DNA from 2 places in the Glutamicibacter sp. NPDC055354 genome. Region 2 is predicted to be linked to the other one. Evidence: predicted binding sites of a transcription regulator. Region 2 holds the regulator's gene; the other holds the start of a gene.
The links. Region 2 encodes HspR, which represses chaperone genes until heat shock. Its sites were predicted from a motif close to AAGTTGAGTCNNNNNGACTCAACTT; they were not measured.
Positions count from the first base shown of each region.

Region 1 (14,954 bases), on a different contig from region 2:
TTTGCCGTTGGCAGAACGCTAGGCACGCACCACCAGCAGTTCATCCCAGTCGGTGGTGTAGCGCTGCGAAATATGCTCTCGTTTCATTGACCATTCAGGGATTTTGGCCATCCCGGCATGCCCCAGGCCAATGGATTTGGCACCGAATCGAAGGGAGATATCCTGGACTACCGAAGAGACGTTCTCTTGTTCCTCGGCAGCCGGATCGGGACTCTGGCCAAAGAGGTCCAGCTGTGGCTCGCCCGGAGAATCGCTGAGCCCGGAGAGGATCACTCCCCCGCGAACATAGTCCATTCCCGGTTTCATCAGATCCCGCATGGCGGCAATTGCCAGCTTGCTGAGCACGATGGGATCCCGCGTCGGACGCGGCAGGCGCACCTGGGCACTGGGGAATGAGGCTTCTCCCCGGGCGAAGCGGCTGGTGCCCGCGGTGACGGTAAGCAATGAAGCGTACAGGCCTTCGCGCGCCAAGCGGCCGGCAGCCTTCTGCGCATAGATGGACATGACTTCTTCCATCGCTTCATAGGTGCGCACCGGCGTGGAGAAGGAACGGGTGAACATGACCTGGCCGCGATCCGCGCGTTCCTCCACCGGACCAATGCAACGTTGCCCGTTGAGTTCGAAGACCGTGCGCTGCAAGACGACAGAAAACTTCTTGCGGATCGCCAATGGGTCAGCTGCTTGCAGGTCCGCGATGGATTCAATGCCCATGGCTGCCAGCTTGGCACCGGTTTTGCGGCCCACACCCCAGACATCGGTGACTGGAACCCGGTTCAGGATACTGCCCAGGACCTCGGGATCCATGAGCTGCTGGACGCAGACTCCGCCCAGTCCCGGATTGTGCTTGGCAATATGGTTGGACAGCTTCGCCAGGGTCTTGGTGGATGAGACACCCACGCAGACTGGCACCCCAATAGTCTTGTCAATGGCGGCACGGATCTGGGCCGCGGTGCTGCGCACCTGTTCCAGGTTGCCTTCCAGGCCGACGAAAGATTCATCGATGGAATACACCTCGTGCCAGGTCCCGAAGCGTCCGAGCAATTCCATGACACGGGCAGAAATATCCCCGTACAGTTCATAGTTGCTCGACCGCACCGCAAGGTTGTGGGAGTCCATATAGCGTTGGACCTTGAAGAAGGGTTCTCCAGTAGGAATGCCCAGATCCTTGGCTTCCTGGGAACGGGCCACCACGCAGCCGTCATTGTTCGACAGCACCACCACGGGACGATTGCGCAGCGAATAGTCGAAGGCCCGCTCGCAGGAGACGTAGAAATTGTTGACGTCCACCAGGGATACGTGGTCAGCGGACATGATGCAGGCACCTGGTAATGACGCCGAAGACACTGACCTCATCGCCTTCGGCCAGTACCACGGGCAGGGGCGATTCATCGCTGAGCAGCCCAACCTCGTGGCCGTCAATCTGCCAGCGGCGCACCAGCATCTGCCCGTTGAGGTTGACGATGACCACAGAGCCGTGGCGCACGGCCAGCGATCGGTCCACGATCACTTCATCGCCGTCGAAGATGCCAGCTGACCGCATGGCGTGGCCCGAGACGCGCATGATGAAGGTGGAGACACGATCACGGACCAGCAACCGGTTCAGGTCCAGTCCACCGTCAAAATAATCGCGTGCTGGCGAGGGGAAACCCATCGCGGATACCGCTTGGACCGGCCCTTGGGTTGCTCCCGGAGGCATCAGCTCCTGTTCTTCAGCCACACCCCACCACTTTCTAGTACAAATATTCGAATACTTGAATTGTAGCGCGTTATCCAGCAACCTTCATGTTTCCGGCGAGCGCGCTACCCCCGGGACTCCGTAGCAGAGGTCCTCCCATGGACCCTGGCCTGCGCTTTCCAGCTGTACAGCGCGGCGGATACAACGATAACCAGCAGCGTCGCGGCACCGGAGATCACGATGATTGCCCTGGCCGGGCCAATCAGCAATCCCGGGGTGCCGATGAGATAGCCCAATGCGACCATGATGTTGATGAGCATCCGCAGCTGCGCCCAAGCAGCACCATGGCGGGATTCCGGCACGTATTCGTAAATGGCTGTTCGCACTCCAGTATTGTGCAGTCCATTGCCCAGCCCGCCAGCAAGGAACACCAAGGCCAGGCCAGCCGCGTTGGACCAGAGCCCTTCCGTGAGGATCGCGGCGCCCACCAGCCCTCCACCGAGCAGAATCGGCAAGGCGCTTCGGGTACCGAAGCGGCGATTGCCTCCCAGCAGGGAACCGAACACTGCGCCCACGGACCAGGCACCGAGCAATACCGCATATCCAGTGTCGTTATCGGTGATCCCGCGCAGGTAGAACACCCCCGAAACGCCTTCTGCTGCGGTAAACAGCACGATCGCCGCCACCGGCAGCAGCAAGATCCGCAATTGTGGATTGCGCGTCAATGCAGCTCCACCGGGCGATACCGGTCCACCCTGATCCGGCTCGTTCGCTGCGTCTGTTCCTGTCCCGTTGGCGGCTTGCGAGCGGGACAGGAAGATGGCCGCCAGGGCCAGTGCCAGGAATCCTGCCGCCGCGTACCAAAGCACCGCGCCGATCCCCGATTTCGCGAAGACGAGCGAAGCTATCGCCGGCGCGATGATTCCCGCCAGGGACGTCGCTACGACAAGGAAGCTGCTGGCACGAGCAATGCTGAAGCCTCCGCGGATGCGCGGAACGATCTTGAAAATGACCGCTCCGTTAACCACCGCGCAAATACTGGCCACAGGCATCAAGGCGAGGCTCGCGAAGATATTGGAGGCAATGGCCATCACCGCGAAAATCGCCACATGCACGCACAGGTTCAGGATCCACACCCTGAAAAGGCCTGCCCCGTCCACCCAACGCCCTATAGCCGGGGCGGCAAGGATCGGCGGAACCAAGCCGGCGAGGAACAACGCGGTTACGCCCCAGGACCCCAACTGATCCGCGGATTCCAGGGTCAAGGCAAAGACCGCCATGCCCTCGCCGAGCATGGAGAGCAATGCAACCACGCAGAACAGGACACAACGCGCCGAAGACTGCACCTGGCCCCCTTCCTCCGCGCGCATGCCACGCTGGCCTAAAGGTTCTAGTCTATGGGTAGGGGGATTCGCCTCCGAGGACATATCGCGCCAAAGGAGTCTCGTGAAAGTATTACTGGTCAGCTGCGGAGATGTCGCCACCGAGGCAGGACTGCGGCTCCAGCAGGAGGGCCATCGCGTCACCGGCTGGCGGCGCAACAGCCAGAAGCTGCCCGCAGGATTTACCGGCCACAGCGTAGACCTGCTCGATGCCGCCCAGTGGCCAAGCATCGATCCGCAGACCGAAATCGTCGTGCTCACTCCCGTGCCAGCCACCCGCGATGCCGATGGCTACACGCGCGGCTATCTGCGGGTCGCCAAAGAACTGGCTTCACGGCTGGCAGCCCAATGCCCCAATCTTCGCCGGCTTATCTACATCTCCTCCACCGCAGTGATGGGCGGCGCCAACGGAGAACTCGTCGACGAATCAGCACCGCTTGCCCCAGCTAGCCCCACCGCGCAGGTCCTTGCGCACACCGAGGCAGCGCTCGCCGGCAGCGGCCTGCCGGTAACAATCCTGCGGGCGTCGGGAATCTACGGCCCGGGCCGCACCCGGCTCATCGATCACGTCACCGCCGGAACCGCACAGATTCCCGCGGGCTCGCATTGGACCAACCGCATCCACCGCGATGACCTGGCCGCGGCCATCGTTCACGTTGCGGCGCTGGGAGAGCAAGCCGCTGGCCTCTACCTGGCCAGTGACAGCACCCCAGCCCAGCTAGGCGAGGTCTACCAATTTTTGGCCAAGGAACTTCATTTGCCTGCGCCGGAAGAGGCAGGACAAGCCCCGGCACGACGTGCTGCCGACCGCCGGCTCGATAATTCCAAGCTGCTAGCCAGCGGGCTTGAACTGCAGTATCCGGGATTTACCGAAGGCTACCGCGCGATCCTTGCCGGGACATCAACCCGCCATGCCTAAAGCGCGTAAAAGACAGCCTTAAAGGAAAACCGGCTTGCAGCGCATCGCCATGATGCACCGCAAGCCGGTTGTTTTATTTCGTTCCGGGTGTAGACCGAAACGCTTAGAACCCCTTGCGCAAGGGGTTGAAGTGCCGGGCGATGCCTGGAACCTGCTGGCCAGCAATCTGGGCAGCCAGGATCTTGCCAGTCAGCGGTCCCAGCGCAACGCCCCACATGCCGTGGCCGCCGCCAACCGACACGCGCGAGGATCCGGTCTGGCCAATGAGTGGCATGCCGTCCGCGGTGCATGGGCGTCCACCCACCCATTCTTCTTTGCGGTTCTCCCAGTTAATCCCCTGGTAGACCGGGGTCGCAGCGGCAACGATGGCCTCAATGCGCTTCGGCTCCAGCTTGTGGTTGGCGTCGCGGAATTCCATGGTGCCGGCGATGCGGAAGCGATCGCCCAGCGGGGTGCAGGCAACGCGCTGGGTCGGGAAGTAGATCGGGTGCGTTGGCATGTGCTCCGGCTCCACGGTGAACGAGTAGCCGCGGCCTGCCTGAACCACAACGTTCACACCGAACTTGCTGGCCATGTCGGTCATCCAAGCACCGGTAGCCAGCACCACGTGATCCGCGGTGATTGAACGGCCTTCGGAACCGATGACGGTGACCGAGCCGCCATTGTCGCGCACATCGGTGACGTTGAAGGCTCCGATGATGTCGCCGCCGCGGGCGATGACGGATTCGGCCAGTGAATCCATGAACTTCGGCGGGTTGATGTAGCGCTGGTTCTTGATGGCTACGCCCGCAGCGACCTTATTGGACAGGGTCGGCTCGATGCCGCGCAACTCGTCGCCGGTGAGCAATTCGTAATCAACTTCGCCGCCGGTCTTCTCGATCATCTCGAATTCATGCAGCAGCGCATCGCGGTCGCTGAGCGAGGTGAATCCGGTCAAGAATGGATTTGCCGGCTTGGTCGGCTCCTGCACGCCCGGCCCTGCCGAAGTCGCCTGCGCGATTTCGTCGAAGGCATCCAAACCGGTTGCGCCGATTTCCGAGTAGACCCGCATGGCTTCTTCCCACTTCTTCGGGGTCGAGTGCCAGGCAAAACCGATCAGGAAGCGGAGCAACTTGGCATCGGCCTTCAGCGGAATGTACAGCGGGGATGCCGGGTCGAGCATCATCTTCAGGCCGTTCTTGAAAATTGCAGGCTCCGCGATGGGCAGGGTCAGAGCCGGGGTCAACCAGCCGGCGTTACCCCAAGAGGAACCGGACGCGACGCCGCCGCGATCCACGACGGTAACCTTAATGCCAGCTTCCTGCAGGTACCAAGCGGTCGACAGGCCAACAAAGCCAGCGCCTACAACAACGACATGATCTGGCACGCCTACTCCAGCCATGATCCACTCTCCTAGCATTTCGACGGCCTCTCCACACGAGCCCGCATGTCTTCACTGTCGCGCGATCCCCAGGGAAAATCAACGCGTCCTGACGATTCGACGGTGAGCGCCACCACACCGGCAGGAGGTTCGTGTTTCTTGCGGTAAATGATTGCCTATTCCGAACTTTCAACAAGTACTTCCTCCCGTACGGGCACTTTCCCCAGAGGCTGCATCACTATCGCCCATCGGGAACTTCGCCTCCAGCGCGTCCTGCGTAGACTGGAGAGAAGCGAATTACCAATCCCGCCGATCAGCCATTTCTAAGGAACTGCACCACACTCATGGCCTCACGTAAACCAGCCAAGAAGAAGCCTGCCCAGGGTCATCCAGCCCGCCGTTCCGGCGCCAGCAGCGTGCCTTTTGAATCCGAAGTGCGCCAAGCTCTTCAGCCATTCAAGTCCTCGCTCTTCCGCCACTTCCACGAAGAGGGCCAGGCAGCCAGCGAGACCCGCGCAGCGCTCGAAGGGCTCACTACCCTGCTGACCGTGCATGCCCAGTTGCGCCAGAGCGTTGACGTCAAAACCCTGGATCCGACGATTCTGGGTGAACAGCTGGGCCACTTGACGTCGCTGGGCAAGGAAGTTTCGGAAGCCAGCGCTGCGATCCTCAAGCATTACCTGACTTTCCTGGGCACGACCGCTAATTTCGGCGGAAGCGTGGATGACTTCAAGCAGACTTTCGAATTCCTCTCCCGCATGGCTGGCGATTCACCCATCGTGGCACCCTATCTCGAAGATGATGAGGCCAACGGCAGCCTCGAAGCGATGCCCTTCGTTTTTGCGGCTCGCGAGTTGATCAACTGGGTTGGCGAAGGCAAGCCGACCACCCCAGCTGGCGTACTCACCGGCGATACGCTGCAGGATGCGGCCAGCGCGCTGGGCCTGTTCGTCAAGGTCGATGAATCCGCCGGCGTTCCAGAGGATGCCCAGTGGGAGCCGGAAGACGGCACTGCCGTTTCTTCGCTAGCCGACATTCCACGCCTATCGGCATACTGGGACGCCCTGATCGGCACGGCCATGCTGCGCTACCAGGAACCGAACGCAACCCCAACCGAGTCGCTCAGCGATGCGCTGCTGGCATCCAGCGGACAAGGCGCCCGCTTGGTCAAGGAGCTGATTGCAGAGGTTCTCTACTCGCACATCCTGATCAACACCTTGGAGCAGCCGGGCAAGGCGCAGATCGCCGAGATGGTGGCCGGCGTGTTGAGCAATGCCGCATCATCGACACCGCCACGTGCCGAGTTCGCGTTGCAAGTTCCGACCGAAGATGACCTTCCCGCCGAGCAGCATCACCTGATTGCCAGCCTTGAGGAGGTTGTCCCCCAGGTCGAGTCCCTGCTGCGCGTCTTTGAACGCGAAGGCCTTGTCGAGATTAATGACGAGATCACGATTCCTGTGGTCTTGCGCTCTTCACTGGAACGAGCGCTGGCCAAGGTTTCTGATCATGTTTTGAAAGACACCCAAGAGGCAGAGGCTTCCGAGGCTTAACCACCAGCAACGGCAAAGGGTGCGAGAACTAATTCGAGTTCTCGCACCCTTTGCCGTTGATTCATCGACTAGCCGATGCGCGTGGCCAGCTCGGCGTCGTGCCACGGCAGGCGATCGAACCATGGGCCCCGCTTGGTTCGCCGGCCTTCACGGCCAAAGAATCTGCGGTTGCTTCTGCGTTGATCGCAGCATCTGCCGTCTTGCTATCAAAGCCGCCCTTAGGCTCCACGGCCAGGCCTTATTGTTGCCAAACAACCGTATCTGCCTGGGTACTCATGCGCTCTCGCTTCCCAGACAGGAAATGCTCTCCATAGGCGCAACACCCCGCCACGCAGGCCCATTCCGACCTGAGGTGTGAGGCAGAACGCAGAAACACGGGCTGGGTTTAAGTTATAAAAGGTACGTTGCATTACTGACAGACAACGGCGTGCGATGGGGGCACAGCGCCGATGAAAGATCAGTCCGTTTACGCAATGCAACGTACCTTTTAATCACCCTCGGATCCTTAGTGATGCCACTCGCAAAACACCACCAAGTACCTTCCCGGTGATCGGTCTTCACCGATACATGTCTAACTTATCGCGTCCTGCGAAAATCCGAAATCATACTTTAGTAGGAGGGTAGGGGTCAGAACGGGATGCTTGCGCGCAGTGCCCAAACACCGTTTTCGGAACTGGTTGCAAACTTTCCACCAAATGCACGCATCCTGTCACCCATGCCAATCAGGCCTGTCCCGCCTTCGGGCAACCCACTCGCCTTCTTGTCGAAATTCCCCATCTGATTAGTAATTTCCAGGATGCCCTCTGCCCCTTGGACCGTGAGTTCGAAGGTGCACTTCCCGCCCAAGGCACCGTGCTTTATCACATTTGTTGTACCTTCTTGCATGACCCGATAAATCGCAGTCTGTGCAGAACGGGGTAATTCGGAAATTTTCTCGTCAGTGGTGGAGCTCACCTCGAAATTTGCCTCTTTTAGCCTCTGAACGAAAAGTTCTGCACCCTGAAGCGCGTAAACAGTAGTAGCGGCCGGCTTATCAATGCCCTGGGACGAGGGATCTGCCATGGTCCCATCAGCCCTCAGGACATTGAGCATCAGGCGTAAATCGTGCAAAGTCTCAGTACTCAGTTTGGCGATGACATCCAGAGCTTCGAGGGCCTTCTGACCATCGTTTGCGAACTTCGCGGCCTTCGACTGCATGGCCACGACCGTGATGTCATGCGCGACAATATCGTGCAGATCCCGGGCAATGTTCTTTCGCTCCCGGTCGACAGCAAGACGAGTCTGCTCTTTGACCGTATGCATTTGCCGAAGAGCGAGCTCGTTCTTCTCGCGCAGCAAGTAAATATTCCTCGTTAAGAAGAACGCCATCGCCGTCAACGGGGCAATCCCGACAAGCAGAACCGCGTCTTGCCCGGACTGGATGCCGAACTGCACCATCCACGCTGCGGACAAGGTTAGGAATAAGGCCCTAACGCTCATGGCACTGGCCGTAGCTGCCAGCGCCGAAAAAATCATGAATGAAACGACAGTCCAGAAGAACAAGGCGCCGTCCGTGAGGAAGAAATAGGCAACTGCCACAAACAACCCGACGGATACGGCAACCCAGCGAAGACCAAGCGCAAGAATTGCGCACAGTCCTACGCCGAGCAACGCGCCTCGAACCGAAATATCCGACGAACCACTAAATCCGTCTTCCAGCAGAGTCACGAACTCACTACTGGAAACCGCGATCAGAACCGCAATACCAGTCCAAACAATGACACCCCGACCAGCGAAGAGCTTGGTCAGGGTGTCCTTTAGTCGTCCAGTCATATGCCGAATAATTCCCGGCTCAGATGATCAAGTCAAATAAACCGCGTTATGGGCAGGCGACGCCGTAGCGTTTGCAGAACCACTCCGAGAAGGCTGAGCCAAAGCCAGCAGGAGTAGCAACGTTGCCACTGCTGGAGGCTGGAGAGCTCGCGGCAGATGCAGGAGCTGCCACGGCGGTCAATGGTGCCAGAACTAATGCTGCTACGGCCAGCATTTTCAAACCCTTCATATCAAACTCCACATCAGATCAACTTATATACTTTCAGGTGAACAGGCCAACATGAGGCCACCCGCATCGAATCAGAGGAATCAGATGGAACAAATAAAGGTCCTTATTGTCGATGATGAACCTCTAATTCGGCATGCGTTGGGCACAATCCTAGCAACAGACCCCGGAATTGTAACGGTTAATTCTGTTGAAAATGGACAGGCCGCCGTCGAGTATTGCAGCGGCAATCAAGTGGACGTTGTGCTCATGGATTTGCAGATGCCGATAATGGACGGGGTTAGCGCTACTAAAGCAATCAAATCTGCCGAAGACAGCCCCTCCGTGCTTGCTATTACCGCCTTTTCTTCTGACGACTACCTGGTTCCGGTACTGACCGCTGGGGCCAGCGGATACTTGGTAAAAGACTCTGAACCAGATGAAATTATTCATGCGATCCATGCCGTTCACCAAGGAACTGCAGCCATTTCCCCGTCGGTTTCTTCTGATCTAGTTTCTGCGGTTCGCGAAGCTTACCGGGATAATTCCCAAGACATTCAAGAACTGGCCTATGACTTGGGAATTACCAATCGGGAATTCGAGATTCTAAAACTGCTCGCACGCGGGCTAAACAATACCGAGATTTCAAGAACTCTGACTATTTCCGAAACTACGGTTAAAACCCATATGGCGAAGATTTTCGTTAAGCTGAATGTTCGCGATCGGGTCCAGGCTCTGGTTGCGGCCGCGCGTATGGGCCTTATCGACATCCCCAAAGACTAGCGCCTGCTTTCCAGCTATTAGTGTGAAGTCAACCTCTTTGACACCTTGCCCGGCTGGTTCGGGAATATCTGCGCGCCATATGCGTTGAACATGAGCATAGACCGCTCAAGTTTCTATTAGGAGGCTCACTTGCCAGCATTTTTCGGCGCACCGTCAGATGGCTCGTTTGAGGAATTCCTCTCTCGATTCCTGTCTTCACGTGCTCAGGCAGCACGTCCCATCGACCTCACGCGCCTCCTTTCCGCCCGCACCCACGAAGCGGTAGCCACCGCGGCAGCGATTTCCCAGGAGCATGGCCACGACGAGATTGATTCCCTGCACCTCCTGATGGCTCTGCTGCGCACCGAACCAGTCGGCGAGCACCTGACCGCCATGGGTATCGACATCGAGGCTTTGAGTGCAGATGCCATCGCGCGCATGCCCAAGTCCCAGGAGAAGGGCGAGAAGCCATCCCACCTATCGTCGGCAGCTCAGCGCAGCCTCTTTGACGCCTATCAGGTTGCTCGTAACTACGGTTCGACCTACATCGACCCTGATCATCTTTTCCTGGCCTTCGTTTTCAACCCGGAATCTCCGGTCAGCCAGCTCCTGGCGCAGCACGGCATCACCGGCCAGTCTTTGCAGCAAGCCGCCATGGAGCAGGCCCAGCGTGGCCAAAACGATGCCCAGAACCAGTCCGATTCCGAGTCCGACGTGTCCATGCTCGAACGCTACGGAACCGATCTGACCCTGCTGGCCTCCGACGGCCAGATTGATCCGGTGATCGGACGCAAGGAGGAACTGGATCAGGTTATTGAAATCCTGGCCCGTCGCACCAAGAACAACCCTGTGCTGATTGGCGAGGCAGGCGTGGGCAAGACCGCCATTGCCGAAGGACTGGCCCGCGCCATCATCGATGACCAGGTACCAGCCCAACTGCGCAATGCGGCCTTGATCTCCATTGATCTTCCGGGCATGCTCGCCGGAACCCGCTACCGCGGAGATTTCGAGCAGCGGCTCACCGGCCTGCTCGACGAGGTAGCCGCAGCCGAGGGGCAGGTGCTGATATTCATCGATGAGATGCATCTGCTGGTCGGTGCAGGCTCTGGCGAGTCCGGCAATATGGACGCCGCAAATATCCTCAAGCCGCGTTTGGCGCGTGGCGAGCTGCACATGATCGGCGCCACTACGCTCGATGAGTTCCGCAAGGTGGAGAAGGACAGCGCGCTGGCTCGGCGCTTCGGCAAGGTTACTGTCGCCGAGCCGTCGGAGGAAACGGCGCTGGCCATTTTGGACGGCCTGCGCGAATCCTACGAGGATCACCACCAGGTGCAGTACACCCCCGAAGCGCTCAAGGCCGCGGTGACGCTCTCTGCCCGCTACTTGAACGACCGCCAGCTTCCTGACAAGGCCATCGACTTGATCGATATCGCCGGTGCCCGGCGGTCCATCGCTGCTGGAGATGCCGAGGATGTGCAGTCCCTGCGTGCCGAATTGGTAGACGCCGAGCGTGAGAAGTCACGCGCTATCGGCGAGGAACGATTCGAAGAAGCTGGCGCATGGCGTGACCACATCGTGGAAATGACCGCGCGCATCAAGGCTGCTGAGGAGGCCGGCGATGCAGGGGTCACCCGGGTAGTGGATGAGAAGCAGATTTCGGAAGTGATCTCCCGATCCACCGGCATCCCCACCTCGCGCATCTCGGGAGATGACAAGGCGCGCTTGGCTTCGCTGGAAGATTCCCTGCATGCTTCGGTCATCGGCCAGCACGATGCCGTTGCCGCTGTGGCACGCGCCGTGCGTCGCAACCGTACCGGAATGTCGCCAGCAGGTCGCCCCATCGGCTCGTTCCTTTTCCTGGGTCCCACCGGCGTCGGAAAGACCGAACTGGCCAAGGCCCTGGCTGCAAACCTCTTCGGTTCGGCCGAATCGCTGGTTCGCGTCGATATGAGCGAATACGGTGAGAAGCACACCGTGGCGCGCCTGATTGGCGCACCTCCGGGGTACATCGGCCATGACGAGCCCGGCCAGCTGACCGAGAAGATCCGCCGCAACCCGTACTCGGTCGTGCTGCTCGATGAAATCGAGAAGGCCCACCCGGACGTGTTCAACGTGCTGCTGCAGGTACTCGATGACGGCCGGTTGACCGACTCAGCCGGGCGCACTGTCGATTTCTCCAACACGCTGATCCTGATGACCAGCAACCTCGGCGGCGAGTACTTGGCCAACAAGGCCGGAAACTTCGGTTTCACCTCCGCCAATGCCACCAGCGAGGCTGGAGAAATCCGGGCCAAGGTCATGGGCAAGGTACGCGAGTTCATGCGCCCAGAGTTCCTGAACCGGCTGGACGAGGTACTGCTGTTCTCCAAGCTCTCGCAGTCCGAGATTGGCCAGATCGTCAAGCTGGTCATCGCCGAGACCGAAGCTCGCTTGGTGGACCAGGAGCTGAAGCTGGAGGTGAGCGACGCTGCCGTGCAGTGGCTGGCAAACGAAGGCTACGACCCCGAGTTCGGCGCTCGCCCGCTGCGCCGGCTGGTACAGCGCAAGGTACAGGATGCCATTGCCGACCTGCTGATCAGTGATTCGCTTGCCGCTGGTGACACCGTTTCGGTGGACTATGCCGCTGGCACGCTGAAGGTGCAGAAGAAAGTCGAGATGCCGACTCCACCTGCTCACAACGAGCACGCGCCAAACTACTTCGATAGCTAGGCCGGCATAGCCCATAAAGGGGCTTGCTTGCTCGGGACTTCCGTCCCGGCCAAGCAAGCCCCTTTTCTTCACTTAGAAAGTGCGCTAGTCAGCTGCAGAAATGCAGTCAACCTCTAGCTAAGCAGGAAGACTCCCGGTACCTTTGACTGCATGGCGAACATTGGAATGATCACCCTTGATGCCCTTGACGAGAAAGCTGCCTCGGCTTGGTGGAGGGCTGTTCTGGGCGGGAAATATCTGGGCCAGTACCCGGGGTTCACCATGATCAGCGTCCCTGGCTTCAGCGCGAGGTTGGGGTTCCAAAAAGTTGATGAGATCACTGCCGGCAAGAACCGGGTTCATCTCGACTTGGAAGCAAGCACGAGCCGCGAGCAGGAAGTCGCCCGTTGCACAGCCGCTGGCGCAACACGCGTTGAGGACCACACCGAAGATCCCACTTTTGGCTGGACCATTATGCGCGATCCTTACGGAATCGTCTTTTGCATTTCCGACCCACACGAGGACTGAGGACATGTCGCTGTTCGCCAGGAAATCATCGGAGGCTTCGACCCACCGGGTGCAGATCCATTTTGCCCAGCCGATGACCGAACGCCTGCGCAAAGATCATGAGGCGGGCCTGCTCGATACATTGTTGCCCAAATACAAGTCTTCCGGAACCATCATCAGCACCAAGACCACATTGGACGCGGCCGAGGAGCCGATCTCCAGCGACATTAACCTTGAAGTGGCCACCCCCGAACCGAAGAAGCTGTTTTCCGAATTGCTCTCTTCGCTCATCGATGGAGGACTGGGGCATGGTTCCTGGCTGATTATTGATGGACAACGCACCGAAGTAGGCGGCAGCGAGTACGTTTTGCTTCGAACCAGGCTTGGGGCCGAATCGGAATCGGATCTGGAGCCAACAGTCAGGGCCCTGCAGCATGCATTGGGTGACGGCGAAATCGGATGGCATGAGGATGTCTACTACCGGCATGATGGCCCGGTGTTCGTTTACAACGGCGACTCCGCCCAAGCCATCATCCACACATTGGAAACAGAACTGGTGAAGCATCCGTTGCTGAGCAACGCGGAGATCCTTTCGGTTTCCCCGCAACAGTAAAAGGACTCGATGGAACTCTCCACCACTAAGGTGCCTTCCGAGGAACAAATACTCTCGCTCTACAACGCGGTGGGCTGGAGCGCCTATACAGACAACCCAGACGTACTATTCGAAGGCCTGAAGAATTCAGCATGCGTAATCTACGCCTACGACGTAGACCACCAGTTAATCGGCCTTGTGCGCGTGGTCTCGGATAATGCCACCATCTGCTACGTCCAGGACATCCTGGTGCGTCCATCTACGCATCGCCCCGGCGTAGGCCGTGCTTTGTTCTCTGCCGTACTAGTGAAATATGAGCATGTGCGTCAGCTGGTCCTGATCACCGATGATGAACCCGGGCAACGTGCCTTCTACGAATCCATGGGGCTCACGGAAGCGTCGGATTTCCGTCCCGGTGCAATCCGGACCTTTGCCAAATTCTCGTAACAGCTCTCCCTTCGCTGCCTGGCCTGTATAGACTGACCATTCATCGATAATGAGGAGTTATTCTTGCGCACCCGTTCGGTCATTGCCCTGTCATCGTTGGCTTTGCTTCTAGCAGGGTGCAATGCAGCTCCCGAACAAGCAGCGCCAGCCGATTCGAGGGCGGCTTCCGTCGCTGGCTCCACTCCGGCGGCACAGCCCGCGGCCGAAACCGGTGAACCCGGTGAAACCGCCCCCGAGCCTGGACCCGCGGAGTTGGACGCCAACGCCAATTCGGGACAGGCCTGGGCAGATTCCAAAATTGAGATGTGGAAAGAAAACTCTGGCATCAAGTCCACCAAAGGCTTCTTGTATCCCTACAACCTAATGACTTCTTGGGAATCTCCAGCACCTGGTGCCATCAATATCTTCTTGGATAACAGCATGAAGTTTGGAACCCAGATGCGGGAAAGCTACGAAACCAACGAGGATGAGCTGCGCATGATGGGCCGAATCATGTTCGAAAGCGTAGGCGAGGCCTCGCCGGAATTGGAATCTGTCACCTTCGCTACTGAAGACGGCAATAACTCAGGAACTTTCACCCGGGCTCGTACTGGTGCCGATCCCGAGGACCGCAAAGCCTGGGCCTCGGAAAAGTACATGCAGTGGCTGTCCGCCATGAACGATACCTACAAATCCCTATGCGGCGCTGAAATCACTGAGCTGGAAATCTACCGCACATGCCTGCCCGCTGACCCCCACGCCTACGTTGAGAAAGTCGAGTCGCCTGCGCTTGGCGAACTCGTCGTCACCCTCGCAGACGGTCCATGGATCGACGGCGAATACGACATGCCCGCATCGATCTTCATCTCGGGAAATATGATGCTCAAGATCAACGAGCGTGCGGCGACCGGCGAAAAAGTTGAAAAGCTGACGGTACTGGCCAGAAATGGCGATGACACCGATACGGCACTCCGCAAGGACTGGGAAATGTAGTTCATTTCCTTTCATGATCAGTTGATGGGCCCTCAGCCCCTAGGGTGGTACCTATGACCCAAGAACTCTCCATTCCATACGAA
Region 1 covers NZ_JBSHMB010000004.1:180,936-195,889, reverse strand. The annotation lists gene ACWICV_RS15965 (Y-family DNA polymerase) at 19-1,311, opposite strand; gene ACWICV_RS15960 (LexA family protein) at 1,301-1,717, opposite strand; gene ACWICV_RS15955 (MFS transporter) at 1,801-3,045, opposite strand; gene ACWICV_RS15950 (NAD-dependent epimerase/dehydratase family protein) at 3,122-3,976, shown strand; gene ACWICV_RS15945 (NAD(P)/FAD-dependent oxidoreductase) at 4,080-5,357, opposite strand; gene ACWICV_RS15940 (hypothetical protein) at 5,681-6,886, shown strand; gene ACWICV_RS15935 (sensor histidine kinase) at 7,514-8,698, opposite strand; gene ACWICV_RS15930 (response regulator) at 9,012-9,686, shown strand; gene ACWICV_RS15925 (ATP-dependent Clp protease ATP-binding subunit) at 9,816-12,374, shown strand; gene ACWICV_RS15920 (VOC family protein) at 12,525-12,881, shown strand; gene ACWICV_RS15915 (hypothetical protein) at 12,886-13,473, shown strand; gene ACWICV_RS15910 (GNAT family N-acetyltransferase) at 13,483-13,899, shown strand; gene ACWICV_RS15905 (hypothetical protein) at 14,152-14,871, shown strand; gene ACWICV_RS15900 (alpha/beta hydrolase family protein) at 14,925-14,954, shown strand, end outside.
Region 1: ACWICV_RS15925 (ATP-dependent Clp protease ATP-binding subunit) is a predicted target of HspR. The motif match lies at 9,774-9,798, and genes of this name have one in related genera.

Region 2 (14,954 bases):
GCCCTGAAGGCTGCCCTGGAGAAGCAGGACAACGACGACGAGGTCAAGGCCGCGTTCGAGAAGCTGCAGGCATCGCAGACCAAGCTGGGCGAGGCAATCTACGCCAACGCGCAGGCCGAGGGCGCCCAGGCTCCTGAGGGCGAGCAGGCACCGAACGCTGATGAAGACATCGTCGACGCCGAGGTCATCGACGAAGACGAAGCCGACAAGAAGTAAGGAGTTTAGGAATATGTCCGAGGCAAAGGACCAGAACGAGAACTCCGGCCAGGAGCCGGAGAACCAGCCAGAGGCCGCCAACGAGCAGCCAACCGCTGACGCCCTGGGTCAGGCCGAGGCGATCCTGAACGAAGCTGCTGCTGGCGCTGAAGCCGATTCGGCGCAGCCGGAAGAGGCCGGTGCGGTGGAAACCGAACTGCGCAACGACCTGCTGCGCCTGCAGGCCGAATACGTCAACTACCGCAAGCGCGTGGAACGCGACCGGGCCGTAGCGCGTGAAAACGCCGTGCAGTCCGTGCTCAACACCCTGCTTCCGGTGCTTGACGACATCGATGCGGCACGAGCCCACGGCGACCTCGCCGACGGCCCGTTCGCATCGATCGCCAACAAGCTGGATGGAATTCTGGCTCAGCATGGCCTGGAGCGCATCAACGAGGCCGGCGTGGAATTCGACCCGAACATCCACGAAGCCCTGCTTCGCCAGGCTGTTGACGAGATTCCAGCCGACCACGTGGGACAGGTGCTGCGCACCGGTTACCGCAAGGGAACCATCATCCTGCGTGCAGCTCAGGTGCTGGTAGCAACCGGCGAATAGCCACGAATAGCACAATCGATACTGCCCACTGCCGAGTCTTCGACAGTGGGCAGTGTCGAATTGGCACTGAAAGGATGGGGCCCTGATGGCAAGTCAGGACTGGATCGAAAAAGACTTTTACGCCATTCTGGGCGTCTCCAAGGACGCCAGCGAGGCGGACATCAAGAAGGCGTACCGCAAGCTTGCGCGCAAGTACCACCCGGATACCAACCAGGGTGATGCGGCCGCTGAAAAGAAATTCAAGGACATCTCCGAAGCCAACTCGGTGCTTTCGGACAAGGAAGAGCGCGAGCAGTACGACGCGATCCGTGCCATGGGCGGCGGAGCGCGATTCTCTGCTGGTGGCGGACCGGGCGGCCCCGGCGGGCAAGCCGGCTTCGAGGACATCTTCTCCAACCTCTTCGGAGGCGGCGGAGCGGGCCCACGTGGCCGCGGCGGGCAGCCGGACTTCTCCGACCTCTTCGGTGGTGGCGGCGGTTTCGGTGGCGGCGGCTTCGGCCAGAGCGCACCACCGCGCAAGGGTGCTGACCGCACGGCGAGCACCACGATTTCCTTCTCCGGATCAATTAAGGGCACCACCATTGGCCTGCGCGAGCAGAATGGCGAGGTCATTGACGTGCGCATACCGGCGGGCATCAAGGATGGCCAGTCGGTGCGCGTGCGCGGCAAGGGCCAGCCTGGTGCTGCCGGCAACGGTGACCTGCTGGTCAAGGTCAAGGTCAGCGAGCACCCGTTCTTCAAGCGCGAAGAGAACAACATCCGCATCCACGTGCCGGTGACCTTCGCTGAAGCGGTGCTTGGAGCAAAGATCCACGTACCGACCCTGGACGGGGATTCCGTTGCGGTGAAGGTTCCCGCTGGATCCAACTCCGGGCGCACCTTGCGTCTGAAGGGCCGCGGCGTGAAGACCTCCAAGGCCACCGGCGATCTGCTGATCGTCCTGGATGTCGCGATTCCGCAGAACCTCTCGGATGCTGCAAAGAAGGCCGTGGAGGACTTCGCATCAGCCACCGAGGGCGAGGATCCACGAGTGGATTTGGCTGCCAAAGCCAAGCTCTGAACCCAATAGGCTGTCTTCCCTGCCCCCTCATCGAATTGGCTGGGCAGGGAAGATAGACTCGAAGTCAATAGGGACCGAATCCAAGGTCCTTGCAGAAAGGTGGTAGAAGCAACGTGAACGGGGAGTACCTGCGACCTGTCTTCGTCATTTCCGTCGCCGCGCAACTTGCAGACATGCATCCGCAGACGCTGCGCCAGTATGACCGCATTGGTTTGGTTTCGCCCAGCCGCCAGAGCGGAAAGCAACGCCGCTACTCGCAGCGCGACGTATCGCTGTTGCGCCAGGTGCAGGCCTTGAGCAAGGAAGGCGTCTCGCTCGAGGGCATCAAGCGCATCCTGGACCTGCAAGATCAAGTCGCCTATCTGCAAACCGAAGTCAATGGGCTTCGCCAAGAACTTTCCGCCGTACGCCAGGGCCAATCTCGCATCTTCGCTGCGGGTACCGCTGGAGGCGACATCGTTTCGTTGGCTAGGGGCATGCGCCCTGAACGCCGTGAACCGACCGTGACGCTGTTTACCGCGCGCCGCGCTATCGGACGCTAGATCCGTCCGTGCCGGGCCAAGCGCGCTTCCAATTGGGTGCGCACGGCAGGCCATTCGTGCGGGAGTATTGAGAACACCACCGTATCGCGCAGGGTACCGCTCTTTGGATCATATTTGTGATTGCGCAGCACGCCATCCTGCTTGGCGCCGAGCCGTGCAATCGCGGCGCGTGAAGCGGCATTGTGCCAGTGCGTGCAGAAAGCCACTGAATAGCAATCCAGTTCCTCGAAAGCCCGGCGCAGCAGCATGAACTTGGCAGCTGGATTGATCCCGGTGCCTTGGGCTGGCATGGCCAGGAACGTTGAGCCGATTTCCACGCGGTGATTTGCCGCGTCGATATTCAAGTAAGTCGTGGCCCCCACCGCTTTGCCGGTGGACAGGTCGATGATCGCAAAGGGAGCCATCTCGCCAGTTTCCTGCAATGCCAAGCGGCGCTGGATATCCAAGCGCATGGATTCGGCCGATGGAGTGGTGGCAAACCACGCTTCATCCAACTGGCCGTTGGCTGCGAGCTGGATCAGATCCGGGGCGTGGTCCATTGACAATTGTTCTAGCCGCACCCCGGCATAGTCCATTCTCGGAGCTTGGGCGTAGTGCAGACTTAGCGCAGAAGAAGAGGCCATGGAATCCATCCTATGGATTCCATGGCCTCTTCAATGCTTTATTTCCGCGACTAGCCGATGCGGGTGTACGCCAGATCGAAGACCAGACGACCAGCCTTGAGCGCCTTGCCTTCGAAGCTGGTCAGGATCCGGCGCTCGAAACGCGGGGCCCAGCCACCCTGGGCATCGGTGAATTCTGGCTCGGGGTCGAAGCCTTCCATGCCCTCGCGGCGCACCTTGGTCAGGTTGCTCTCAGTGCCGGACAGATTGCCATGATGCTGGTTCTCGAAGTCCGGATGGGCTTCGAGGACTTCGCGCATTTGCTCGGCGTAGTTGGACCAGTCGGTGGCCAAGCGCAGGGTGCCTCCCGGCTTGAGCACGCGGGAGACCTTGTCGAGGAACGAGGCCTTGATCAGGCGACGCTTATGGTGGCGCGGCTTGTGCCATGGATCTGAGAAGAAGATCCAGATCTCATCGGCGCTGTTCTCGTCCAGCATGACATCCAGAACCTCTGGTGCATTGGCCTGCACTGCGCGGACGTTGGCGATGCCGAAAGACTCGACCTTCAGCATCAGCTGGGCCAGGCCCGGACGGTAGACCTCAACGGCGAGGTAGTTGCGCTCGGGATCATCTTTGGCGGCGTTGGCGATGCATTCGCCCAGGCCGGTGCCGATCTCCACGATCAGCGGTGCGGTGCGTCCGAAAGCCTCGGCAGGATCGAGCTGGAAGTCATCGGCAACCGAAGTGTCGGCGATCTTGCGGGGCGGCTCAATGACGTACTGATCGGCATTGCGCTCCCAGGCGCTGGCACGGCGGCCCTGCAGGCGGTTGCCGCGGCGCACGAAGGATACCGGCTCGGCACGGAAAAGGTCTGGGTTCCTAGGGGCAGTGCCGTGGGCTGGGCGCTGCTGCTCGCTCGATTCGCTCATGATGATTAATCCTAGCCGAGCAAGCTGCTTCGATGCTTGCCGAACTGTAGGGGATTGGACACCCCTAGAAGAAAATCGGGGGGATCCCCGATGGAGTAAAACAGGCAGAAGACAGAGAATATAACCATGACTGATTTAGTGCGCGGTATTCTCAACATTATTTGGCTGCTTTTCGGCGGCCTGTGGCTGGCCTTGGGCTACGTGTTGGCGGGCATCATCTGCTGCGTGCTGATCGTGACCATTCCATTCGGCATCGCCTCGTTCCGCATTGCCGGCTATGCGCTGTGGCCGTTTGGCCGCACCGTGGTCGACAACGGCCCGGTAGGCGCGTTCTCCACCCTGGGCAACATCATCTGGATCATTTTTGCTGGTATCTGGATTGCCGTGGGGCACGTGGTAACCGCGATCCCGATGTTCATTTCGATTATCGGCATCCCGCTGGGTATCGCAAACTTGAAGATGATCCCGGTTTCCTTGATGCCTCTGGGCAAGGTCATTGTGCCTTCGGACTATTTCATCGGCGGTGTTCGCCGCTAGGCAGCACCAAGACAGCGAATGGCTGCCAACCCTTGATGGGGTTGGCAGCCATTTGCTTTATGTACGAACCTGATCAGCTCTTGAGGTACTCATCGTGCTGGCGGTGCGCTTCGGCGACCTCGACACGGATCTTGTCCACGTCCTTGGCCTTGTCGCGGTACTTCTTTTCCATGGTTTTCACATACGCTTCTTCCTCCACCAAGGCGCGGTAGATGCGTTCGCGTTCGACCGCGTCCGAGGTGTAGCTCAGGTCGTTGTAGCTGTTGGCATGGCGGCGCAGGTTGCCGATGGCAGTCTGGGCCTTGCCTGCCTTGCTGAACAGCGAAGCGAGAATTGTCAGCACCAGGACGCCGATAATGACGCTCAGCGACAGGCCGGTGCTGATTTCAATGACCATCACGTGTTCGCCATCGTTGATGAATGGCAAGTTGTTCTCGTGCAGTGCATGCAGGATCAGCTTCACGCCGATGAATGCCAGGATTGCTGCCAACCCGTAGGACAGGTAGATCAAGCGGTCCAGCAATCCGTCGAGCAGGAAGTAGAGCTGGCGCAGTCCCATGAGCGAGAAGGCGGTAGCCGTGAACACGATGTAGACGTTCTGGGTGAGTCCGAAGATCGCAGGGATGGAATCCAGAGCGAAGAGAATATCGGTACCGCCGATGGCCACCATGACCAGCAGCATCGGAGTCAGGACCTTCTTGCCATCGATCTTGGTGAACAGCTTGTCGCCGTCATAGTTGTCGGTAGTGTGGAATAGCTTCTTGGCGATCCGGATGATGAAGTTGTTGGCCTCATCGGATTCGTCATCCTTCTTCAGCAGGTTGCCCGCGGTCAACAGCAGGATCAGGCCGAACAGGTAGAAGACCCAAGCGAACTGGTTGATCAGCGCCGCGCCGACAAAGATGAAGGCGGTACGTGCGATCAGCGAGAAGACGATGCCGAAGAGCAGGACTTTCTGCTGGTCTTCGCGGGGTACGCGGAAGCTGGCGATGATAATCAGGAAGACGAACAGGTTGTCGACCGACAGGGCCTTCTCGGTAATGTAGCCGGCAAAGTACTCGGCACCCATGTCGATGCCGCCGAAGACCAGCACCAGAACACCGAAAACGAGGGCCAAGCCAACATAGATGCTGGACCAGATGGCTGCTTCACGCAGCGATGGAACGTGGGCCTTGCGGATGTGGAAGAAATAGTCGAAGGCCAGAAGGGCGAGAATCACGACAATCGTGATTCCCCAAATCATAGGGGAAACTCCCATAGGGATTCCTGCTTTCGTAAGTAGCGCGCGAACGCATCTGAGTAAGTCTCTTCACCGACCCCGGGGCTGGCCGCAAAACCCGGCAGGACCATGAAGTCCTGCGTATTGACGGATTCAACGATTATGAATACTCCCTTACGTTCTACCAGCTTATCCTGATGCGATGCTTCTGGAAAAATCTTGGTCCGTGGATGTCATGATGATCTGTAATGTACTTTGTCTTTGTGCAGTTGGGTAGGCATCAATAGCAATTCGAAGAATGCAGTTCGCTTGGAGCAACGTGGGCCAGCGGCAGGAACTAGGCGCTGCTAGAGCGACTTGCGCATCTTGATGCTGGTGGTTTCATATCCAAGCGATTCATAGAGGCCGCGAGCGCTCTGGTTGAAACCGAACACATTCAGCCCCAGGGTACGTGCGCCGTGGGCACGGGCGTATTCTTCGGCCAAATTCATGGCCTGGCGTCCGAACCCCTTGCCGCGGTGCCCGGGGTCGACAACTATGTCCCAAACCCACCATGAAGCCGGATCACCTGAGGTGTCGTGGCCGATCCAGACATAGCCCACATCGCCGAAAATGCCATGCTCCCGGGTGAATACCGCATTGGTGCAACTTGGCAATCCGGTGGGAAGGGCCCGGGTCATGGTCCGGTCTGCATCTTCCTGCGCCTTGCGCTGGGAACTGCCAGCGGCAACAAGGTCCGATACGTACTCGGCGGTACTTCGTGCCATCCACGATTGGAATTCTTCAGCGGGAAGCGGGTGGAGTTCTAATGGCATGCCCGGAGTCTACCGGTTGAGGGCGGCACGCTATTTCCGCGCGGCCAGGATTTGTTCACGCAGGATATCTGCGTGTCCGCAATGCTGTGCCAATTCACGCAGCATATGCAGCTGGATCCAGCGCAGCGGCAGCGGTCCACGCCGGTTGCCTGAGAAGACGTCATCCCCTGTTTTGCCTTCGACTGCTTGATGCGACAGTTCGATGGCTTGGGCATATTCGTGCCGAATCGAATCGATGGTGTCGGAAGCCTCCAAGTCGAATGATTTGCTGGGCGAAGAGGCAATGCCCAGCTCTGCACGGCTCCGGCCGGTGGCTGCTTCACCGAACCAGACCCGTTCCACGAAGATCGCATGTTTCACCAGCCCGAGCAGCGTGGTCTTGGATTCAACCAACTTCAATCTGGCTTCGGCTTCACTCAGTCCGCCGGTGCAGGAAAGCAGCATCTGCCGGTGCTGATCGATGAAAACTTGGACCATATCATCGCGGGTCAGTGAAAAAATGTCTTTGGAATCCGGGTTGTCCATGCCTTATCTTAAGTCGGCAAATCGTTAGTGACAAGGGATTTTGCCTCTGGGGCAAGTGAAATAGAAAATCTTTCGAAAATCTTGCTCTAGCTGGAATACGAAGAGTGCGAGTAGAGTTGAGTTAAGTACACTCAAGTTTATGGGTTCACCCAATTAGAGAAAGGATGCGCGTGGACACCAAACTCACCACTAAGAGCCAAGAAGCTCTCTCGGCTTCCGGGATGAACGCTTCAACCGCAGGCAATCCGCAGATTGAACCTGCGCACCTGCTGAAGGCCTTGCTGGACCAGCGCGACTCCGTCGCAGTCGCCCTCCTGAAGACCGCCGGATTGGATGTCGACGCGCTTTCGGTCAAGGCAAGCGCTGTCATCAACGCATTGCCTTCCAGCTCCGGCAGTTCAGTGGCCCAGGCCCAGTACTCCCGACAGCTGCTGCAGGTTGTGAGCAACGCCCAAGCGGCTGCCGCAGAAATGGGGGACACCTACGTCTCCACGGAGCACCTGCTTATCGCCTTGGCATCAGACCAGACCAAGGCCGGCGACGCGCTGCGCGAATTCGGGGCCACCCGCGAACTGCTGGTGGGCACCTTGCCCACCATCCGTGGCGACCGCAAGGTCGATAATCCGGATCCGGAGGCCACCTTCCAGTCCCTGGAGAAGTTCGGCACCGACATGACCGCACTGGCGCGCTCGGGCAAGCTGGATCCAGTCATCGGCCGCGACCGCGAGATCCGCCGCGTGGTCCAGGTGCTCTCCCGCCGAACCAAGAACAACCCCGTGCTGATCGGCGAGCCAGGCGTTGGCAAAACCGCTGTAGTTGAGGGGCTTGCCCAGCGCATGATCGCGGGCGACGTGCCGGAATCCCTGCGTGGCAAGACCCTGATCTCGCTGGATCTGGGTGCCATGGTCGCCGGGGCCAAGTACCGTGGCGAATTCGAAGAGCGGCTGAAGTCGGTATTGGAAGAGATCAAGGCTTCGGATGGCCAGATTGTCACCTTCATTGACGAGATCCACACCGTGGTCGGCGCCGGAGCCTCCGAAGGCGCCATGGACGCGGGGAACATGCTCAAGCCAATGCTCGCCCGAGGCGAGTTGCGCTTGATTGGTGCTACTACCTTGGACGAGTACCGCGAAAACATCGAGAAGGATCCCGCCCTGGAACGCCGCTTCGCGCAGGTGTATGTCGGCGAGCCCAGCGTGGATGACACCATTGCCATCCTGCGTGGGTTGAAGGAGCGCTACGAGGCGCACCACAAGGTTTCCATTGCGGACTCCGCCTTGGTGGCAGCATCCACGCTGTCCAGCAGGTACATCTCCGGCCGCCAGCTGCCAGACAAGGCCATCGACCTGGTTGATGAGGCCGCTAGCCGCCTGCGCATGGAGATCGACTCGGCTCCGGAGGAAATCGATGAGCTGCGCCGCGAGGTGGACCGGCTGACCATGGAGGAGCTGGCGCTGTCCGATGAAACGGATCCAGCCTCGGTGGAACGCCTGGATGCGCTGCGCAAGGACATGGCCGACAAGAAGGAACAGCTGGACGCGCTGAACTCCCAGTGGGAAGCGGAGAAGGCCGGGTTGAACCGCGTCGGCGACCTGAAGGTCAAGCTCGACGAATTGCGCAGCCAGGCCGACAAGGCCCAGCGCGAGGGCGACCTGGAGAAGGCCTCTCGCCTGCTCTACGGGGAGATCCCAACGCTGCAGCAGGAACTGGATGCGGCGGCCGCTGCCGAAGCCGATAAGGCCGATACGCACACCATGGTTGCCGAAGAAGTCACCGCGGATGACATTGCAGAAGTCATCTCGGCGTGGACCGGTATTCCGGCCGGGCGCATGCTGCAGGGCGAAAGCCAGAAGTTGCTGGATATGGAAGAAATCATCGGGCAGCGCCTGATGGGGCAGAAGCAGGCTATTGCCGCTGTCTCTGACGCCGTTCGCCGTACCCGCGCCGGCATTGCCGACCCGAACCGGCCTACCGGATCCTTCCTGTTCCTGGGTCCTACCGGTGTCGGCAAGACCGAGCTGGCCAAGTCCCTGGCTGACTTCCTCTTCGATGATCCACGGGCGATGGTGCGGATCGACATGTCCGAATACTCGGAGAAGCATGCGGTTTCGCGCCTGGTCGGTGCCCCTCCGGGCTACGTAGGGTATGAAGAGGGCGGGCAGCTGACCGAAGCTGTGCGCCGCCGCCCGTACTCGGTGATTCTGCTGGACGAGGTGGAAAAGGCGCATCCGGAAGTATTCGATATCCTGCTGCAGGTGCTCGATGACGGGCGGCTGACCGATGGCCAAGGCCGCACCGTGGACTTCAGGAATACCATTCTGATCCTCACCTCGAATCTCGGTTCCCAGTTCCTGGTGGACCAGAGCATGGAAGACGAGGCCAAGAAGTCAGCGGTGATGAGCGTGGTCAATGCATCGTTCAAGCCGGAGTTCTTGAACCGTCTCGATGAGGTCATCCTCTTCGACCCATTGAGCATCGAAGAGCTGGGCAGCATCGTCAAGCTGCAGATCGACCTGCTCGCACAGCGCTTGGCCGACCGCCGCTTGAACCTGGAGGTGGATCAGGCCGCCAGCGATTGGCTGGCCCTGACCGGTTACGATCCTGCCTACGGCGCTCGTCCGCTGCGCCGCCTGGTGCAGCGCGAGATCGGAGACCGGCTGGCCAAGGAGATCCTGGCTGGAACGGTGCAGGACGGGGATACCGTAGAGGTCACCCTGGACGAAGTTGGCGACAAGCTCAAAGTTGCCAAGAAGGCCTAGGAGCCTGGCAATGGCGAGGGCACGAACGGATGGAATTCCGTTCATGCCCTCGCCATTTTTCCTGAACGCAGACTTAGCTGTCGGTGGTCTCCTGTGCCTTGGACGGCTCCTCTTCGGAGTTCTCCGATTCTCCATCCGTAGCGCCCTCGGGCAGCAACGAGTTGCGGACGTCGCCCTCGGACAGGCTCAGGAAGCATGAAACGGTGCGGTCGCCCTGGCCCCAGGTGCTCTCAGAGGGACGCGAGAAGTGATAGGTCCAGGTGGAGTCCAGCCCTGCACGAGGATCCAGTGACACCGATTTGCACAGGTCTTCGGATTGGGTGAGCAGCACGTTGGCTCCCGGGTACTCCTCGCCGGTGACCTGGAAGATGCCGATCAGCTGGGCGTTATGGGAGGAATCACAGGTCACGACCGTCTGCGGATCCAATGGCGAATTGAATCCGCGCAGGCAGTCGCCTTGCTCCAACTGGGTTGGAGGCATCTCGGTGGCAACAATGCCGTCGAGGCCTGGATTCTCGTTGCGCTCCACGTTGTTCGCAGTTGGCGAAGCAGGGGGATCCACTAGTCTCAACACCACGAAAACCACTGCCGCGGCCAGTGCGAGAACGGCGACAATCATCAAGGCCCATTGGGCACTTTGACGCTTGGGCTTCTCCGGTTCTGGCTGCAATGGCGGCAAAGCCGCCTGCGGCTCGGGCAGATTGTTTTCCACCACCTGTTGAGCTCCTTCGTGGTTGGGTCGGGCGATCGCTCGCCGGCTCAATACATAGTCGTTGGACTAATCGACAGTCTAGCGGTTTCGGAGGGTGTTGCATTCAGCGCTCGCCGGTGAATCGTGTTAACCTTTAATTACGAAAGAACTGATCACATATTCGGGGGCCTTCATCTTTTCAAGGTGGACCACCTCCCGACTCTACTGAAAAGAGGGGGTCACGCCATGGGGCGCGGCCGTCAAAAGGCTAAAGCACAGCGTCAGGCGCGAGATATCAAGTACTACTCGCCGTCCACTGACCTTTCGGCACTTGAACGCGAGTTGGGCGTTCAGTCCCATCATCATGCTCAGAACACTGAGCGTAATGATTCATCGTATGACGAAGAATATTCGGAATACGACGAGCTGACTAAGAAGTACTCGGGAGATGACGAAGACGAGTAGCCTCGTCTTCTGATGCCGGGAGTCCTTGGCTCAGAGTGCCACACCTTAAGCATTGAGTGGTACAGCTCTTCAGTACATTTTGCGACAAGCCGCAGCGACTAAGCTAAATTAGCTTTTAGTCGTTGCGGCCTTTGTCGTGCCCAGTAATTGTTAGGTGGAACGTGAGCACTCCAGAAGAGCTATCCATCCAGATGGCGCATCATTCGGCCATCCGGTCGATGCAGCGCATTGTCGAGCAGCAGGCACCTGAATCCCCGGAAGCCGAAGCGCGTGCCGGGGTGCGCCACATGCTTTCCGCTGGCGGGGTCCTGGTGGTCACCGGAGCCGGTGTCTCTACCGATTCCGGAATCCCCGACTACCGGGGACCCAACGGTTCATTGCAGCGCCACCGGCCGATGACCTATCAAGAATTCCGATTCCGTCCTGAAGCCCGGCAGCGCTATTGGGCCCGTGGCTACGTCGGCTGGCGCCATATGGACAAAGCCGAGCCTAACCACATTCACCAGCGCTTGGTGCAGTGGGAAGAGCACGGGAAAATCAGTGGAATCATTACGCAGAACGTTGACGGGCTGCACCAGCAGGCCGGATCCAAACGGGTCATTCCGGTCCATGGCGACTTGTCGATCGTCCGCTGCCTGGACTGCGGATACAGCGAGAACCGCAATGACTTTGATTTGCGCCTGCAGGCGGCCAACAAGGGCTATTTGGAGGCCGTGGAAATCGACCCCAGCGCGGTGAACCCCGATGGGGATGTGGAGCTGCCCCAGTACCTGGTTGACCGGTTCAACATGGTGGCTTGCTTGAGCTGCGGCTCGCTGGCCCTGAAGCCTGATGTGGTGTATTTCGGCGAGAACGTTCCGGTTGAACGCAAGGAACGCATTGCGGCACTGGAAGGGGAATCCACGTCGCTCTTGGTGCTGGGCTCATCCCTTGCAGTGATGAGCGGATACAAGATCCTGTTGAACTTCGTCAAGCGGGATTTGCCGGTGGCGCTGATTACCAACGGCCACGTCCGCGGTGAACAAAAAGCAACCTGGCGCTGGCGTGTGCCTTTGGAGCACGCCCTGAAGCAACTGGACTAGCAGGCCGGTATTTCGTCCCGCAAGGGACACCAATGAAGCGCGCCAAATGCTGCTCTGGGCAATCAGCCCGGCAAGAAGCTCGCACTGGTGCAGCACCACCGGCAGCATTGCCTGGCGCCTGGAAGCCGGGCAAGAGGGCTCCGCTCAACCCTGCATCCCCATTCGCATGGCGATGGCGTTAAAGAACCGATGCGCCGCACTGGGATCAGTGCGGCGCATCGGCAAGGAAGCGGATCCTGCGAGTACTACTTGGCGTAGTTGCCGGTCAGCAGCACTGCGCCGCCGTCAACGCCCTTGGCTCCCTGGACGTAGTCCAGTCCGGCATCGGCTGCCGCTGGATCGATATTCTCGACGCCGCCCATGACCCAAGCTCCCATGCCAGCCTTGTTCAGCAGCTCTACGGCACGATCAGCTACAGCTGGATCAACAACAGCAACCATGCCCACACCCAGGTTCAGGGTGCGCTCAAGGTCAGGCTGCGGCACGTTGCCCAGCTGGGCGATGGTGGAGAAGACTGCTGGCAGGGACCAGGTCGAGCGGTCCACACGGGCCATCAGGCCCTGGGGCAGCACGCGAGCCAGGTTGGCAGCCAGGCCGCCACCGGTGACGTGGCTGAAGCCATGCACGCCGAAGTTCTCGCCGTCGTTCAGTTCGCCCACCAGATCCAGGCACGCGGTGGTGTAGATGCGGGTCGGAACCAGCAGTTCCTCGCCCAGGGTCTTGCCGAACTCTGCAACTTCGCGTTCCAGCTCCCACTTGGCGTGGGCGATGACGCGGCGCACCAGCGAGTAGCCGTTGGAGTGGATGCCCGAGGACGCCATGCCGATGACGACGTCGCCGGCCCGCACGCGCTCCGGGCCCAGCAGCTGGTCAGCTTCGATGACACCGGTAGCAGCACCGGCAACATCGTATTCGTCCTCGGCCAGCAGGCCCGGGTGCTCCGCGGTTTCGCCGCCAACCAGCGCGGTGCCGGCCAGCTTGCAGCCCTCCGCGATGCCGCGCACGATATCCGCGATGCGCTCCGGGACGACCTTGCCGGTGGCGATGTAGTCGGTCATGAACAGCGGCTTGGCGCCCACCACGACAATATCGTCGACCACCATGCCGACCAGGTCCTGGCCGATGGTGTCGTGGACGTCCAGCTTCTGGGCGATGGCAACCTTGGTGCCTACCCCGTCGGTGGAGGTAGCCAGGTACGGCTTCTTGTAACCGGTCAGGAACGATACATCGAAGAGCCCGGCGAAGCCGCCGACCCCTCCGACAACGCCCGCGGTGTGGGTCGCCTTGATCGCGCCCTTCATCAACTCAACGGCACGGTCACCGGCCTCAACGTCAACGCCGGCACCGGCATAGGTGATGGAAGTTGGCTGCTGATCATTGCCGCTCATGGCAGTCGGTTCCTTTTCTGTTCTGGGCGCCGCATTTCCGGCGCCCTTTGCAACGAGATGGTTGGGATCGTGGAGGGGATTAGCTGTTGGTTTCGAACTCGGCATCAGGACCCGGCTCGCAGCCGCCCTGGTTGCTGCGCTCCAGCAGGTTCTTGCCGCGGCGCTCCTCGTTCGGCAAGGCGATCGGGTACTCGCCGGTGAAGCACGCGGTGCACAGGCGCTCGCGCGGCTGGCGGGTCGCTTCGATCATGCCGTCTTCGGAAATGTAGGCCAAGGAGTCCGCGCCGATGGAGGTCGCGATCTCAGCCACGGCAGCGCCGTTGGCGATCAGCTCGGCACGCGAGGCGAAGTCGATGCCGTAGAAGCAAGGCCACTTGACCGGAGGCGAGGAGATCTTCACATGCACCTCGGCGGCACCGGCCTCGCGCAGCATGCGCACCACCGCGCGCTGGGTGTTGCCGCGGACGATCGAATCATCCACTACCACGACGCGCTTGCCGCGCAGCACGGTTTCCAGCGCATTGAGCTTGAGCTTGATGCCCAGCTGGCGCAGGGTCTGCGATGGCTGGATGAAGGTACGGCCCACGTAGGCGTTCTTCACGAAGCCGTGGGTGAATGGAATGCCCGATTCCTCGGCGTAGCCGATGGCGGCCGGGGTGCCGGACTCCGGAACCGGGATCACGATGTCCGCGTCCGCGCTGTTCTCGCGTGCCAGCTGGCGGCCCATTTCCACGCGGGATTCGTAGACCGAGCGGCCGGCAATGGCAGCATCGGGACGAGCCAGGTAGACGTACTCGAAGACGCAGCCCTTGGGGGTGGCTTCGGCGAAGCGGGTGGAACGCACGCCGTTCTCGTCGATGGCGATCATTTCGCCGGGTTCGATTTCGCGGATGAACGAGGCGCCAACGGTAGCCAGTGCAGGCTGCTCCGAAGCAACAACCCAGCCTCGGTCCAGCCGGCCCAGGACCAGGGGGCGAACACCATGCGGGTCGCGGGCTGCGTAGAGGGTGTCCTCGTTCATGAAGACGAAGCAGAAGGCGCCTTCGATCTTCGGCAGCAGCTCCAGCGCGGTTTCTTCCAGCGACTGGCCTTCGGAACCGGCCAGCAAGGCGGTGACCAAGGCGGTGTCGGTGGTGTTGCCCTGGGCGAGTTCGCCGCGGACCTTGCCGCCTTCGGCCCGCTGCTTGGCGGAGACCATATCGGCCAGATCAGCGGAGTTGGTCAGGTTGCCGTTGTGGGCCAGGGCGACGGTACCGGCCTGGGTCGGGCCCAAGGTCGGCTGCGCATTGGCCCAGTGGCTGGCACCGGTGGTCGAGTAGCGGCAGTGGCCGATAGCCAGCTGGCCGGCCATGGAGTTCAGCGTATTCTCGTCGAACACCTGGGAGACCAGGCCCATGTCCTTGTAGACGTTGATACGCGCACCGTCGCTCGTGGCAATACCAGCGGATTCCTGTCCGCGGTGCTGCAGGGCGTACAGGCCGTAATAGGTGAGTTTTGCGACCTCTTCGCCAGGAGCCCAAACGCCAAAA
Region 2 covers NZ_JBSHMB010000001.1:1,462,252-1,477,205, reverse strand. The annotation lists gene dnaK (molecular chaperone DnaK) at 1-216, shown strand, start outside; gene ACWICV_RS06910 (nucleotide exchange factor GrpE) at 230-811, shown strand; gene ACWICV_RS06905 (DnaJ C-terminal domain-containing protein) at 897-1,871, shown strand; gene ACWICV_RS06900 (heat shock protein transcriptional repressor HspR) at 1,985-2,413, shown strand; gene ACWICV_RS06895 (GNAT family N-acetyltransferase) at 2,410-3,036, opposite strand; gene trmB (tRNA (guanosine(46)-N7)-methyltransferase TrmB) at 3,087-3,944, opposite strand; gene ACWICV_RS06885 (YccF domain-containing protein) at 4,071-4,481, shown strand; gene ACWICV_RS06880 (TerC family protein) at 4,555-5,739, opposite strand; gene ACWICV_RS06875 (GNAT family N-acetyltransferase) at 6,048-6,515, opposite strand; gene ACWICV_RS06870 (DinB family protein) at 6,546-7,040, opposite strand; gene clpB (ATP-dependent chaperone ClpB) at 7,211-9,799, shown strand; gene ACWICV_RS06860 (septum formation family protein) at 9,873-10,514, opposite strand; gene ACWICV_RS06855 (DUF3073 domain-containing protein) at 10,737-10,955, shown strand; gene ACWICV_RS06850 (Sir2 family NAD-dependent protein deacetylase) at 11,147-12,037, shown strand; gene purM (phosphoribosylformylglycinamidine cyclo-ligase) at 12,283-13,425, opposite strand; gene purF (amidophosphoribosyltransferase) at 13,505-14,954, opposite strand, start outside.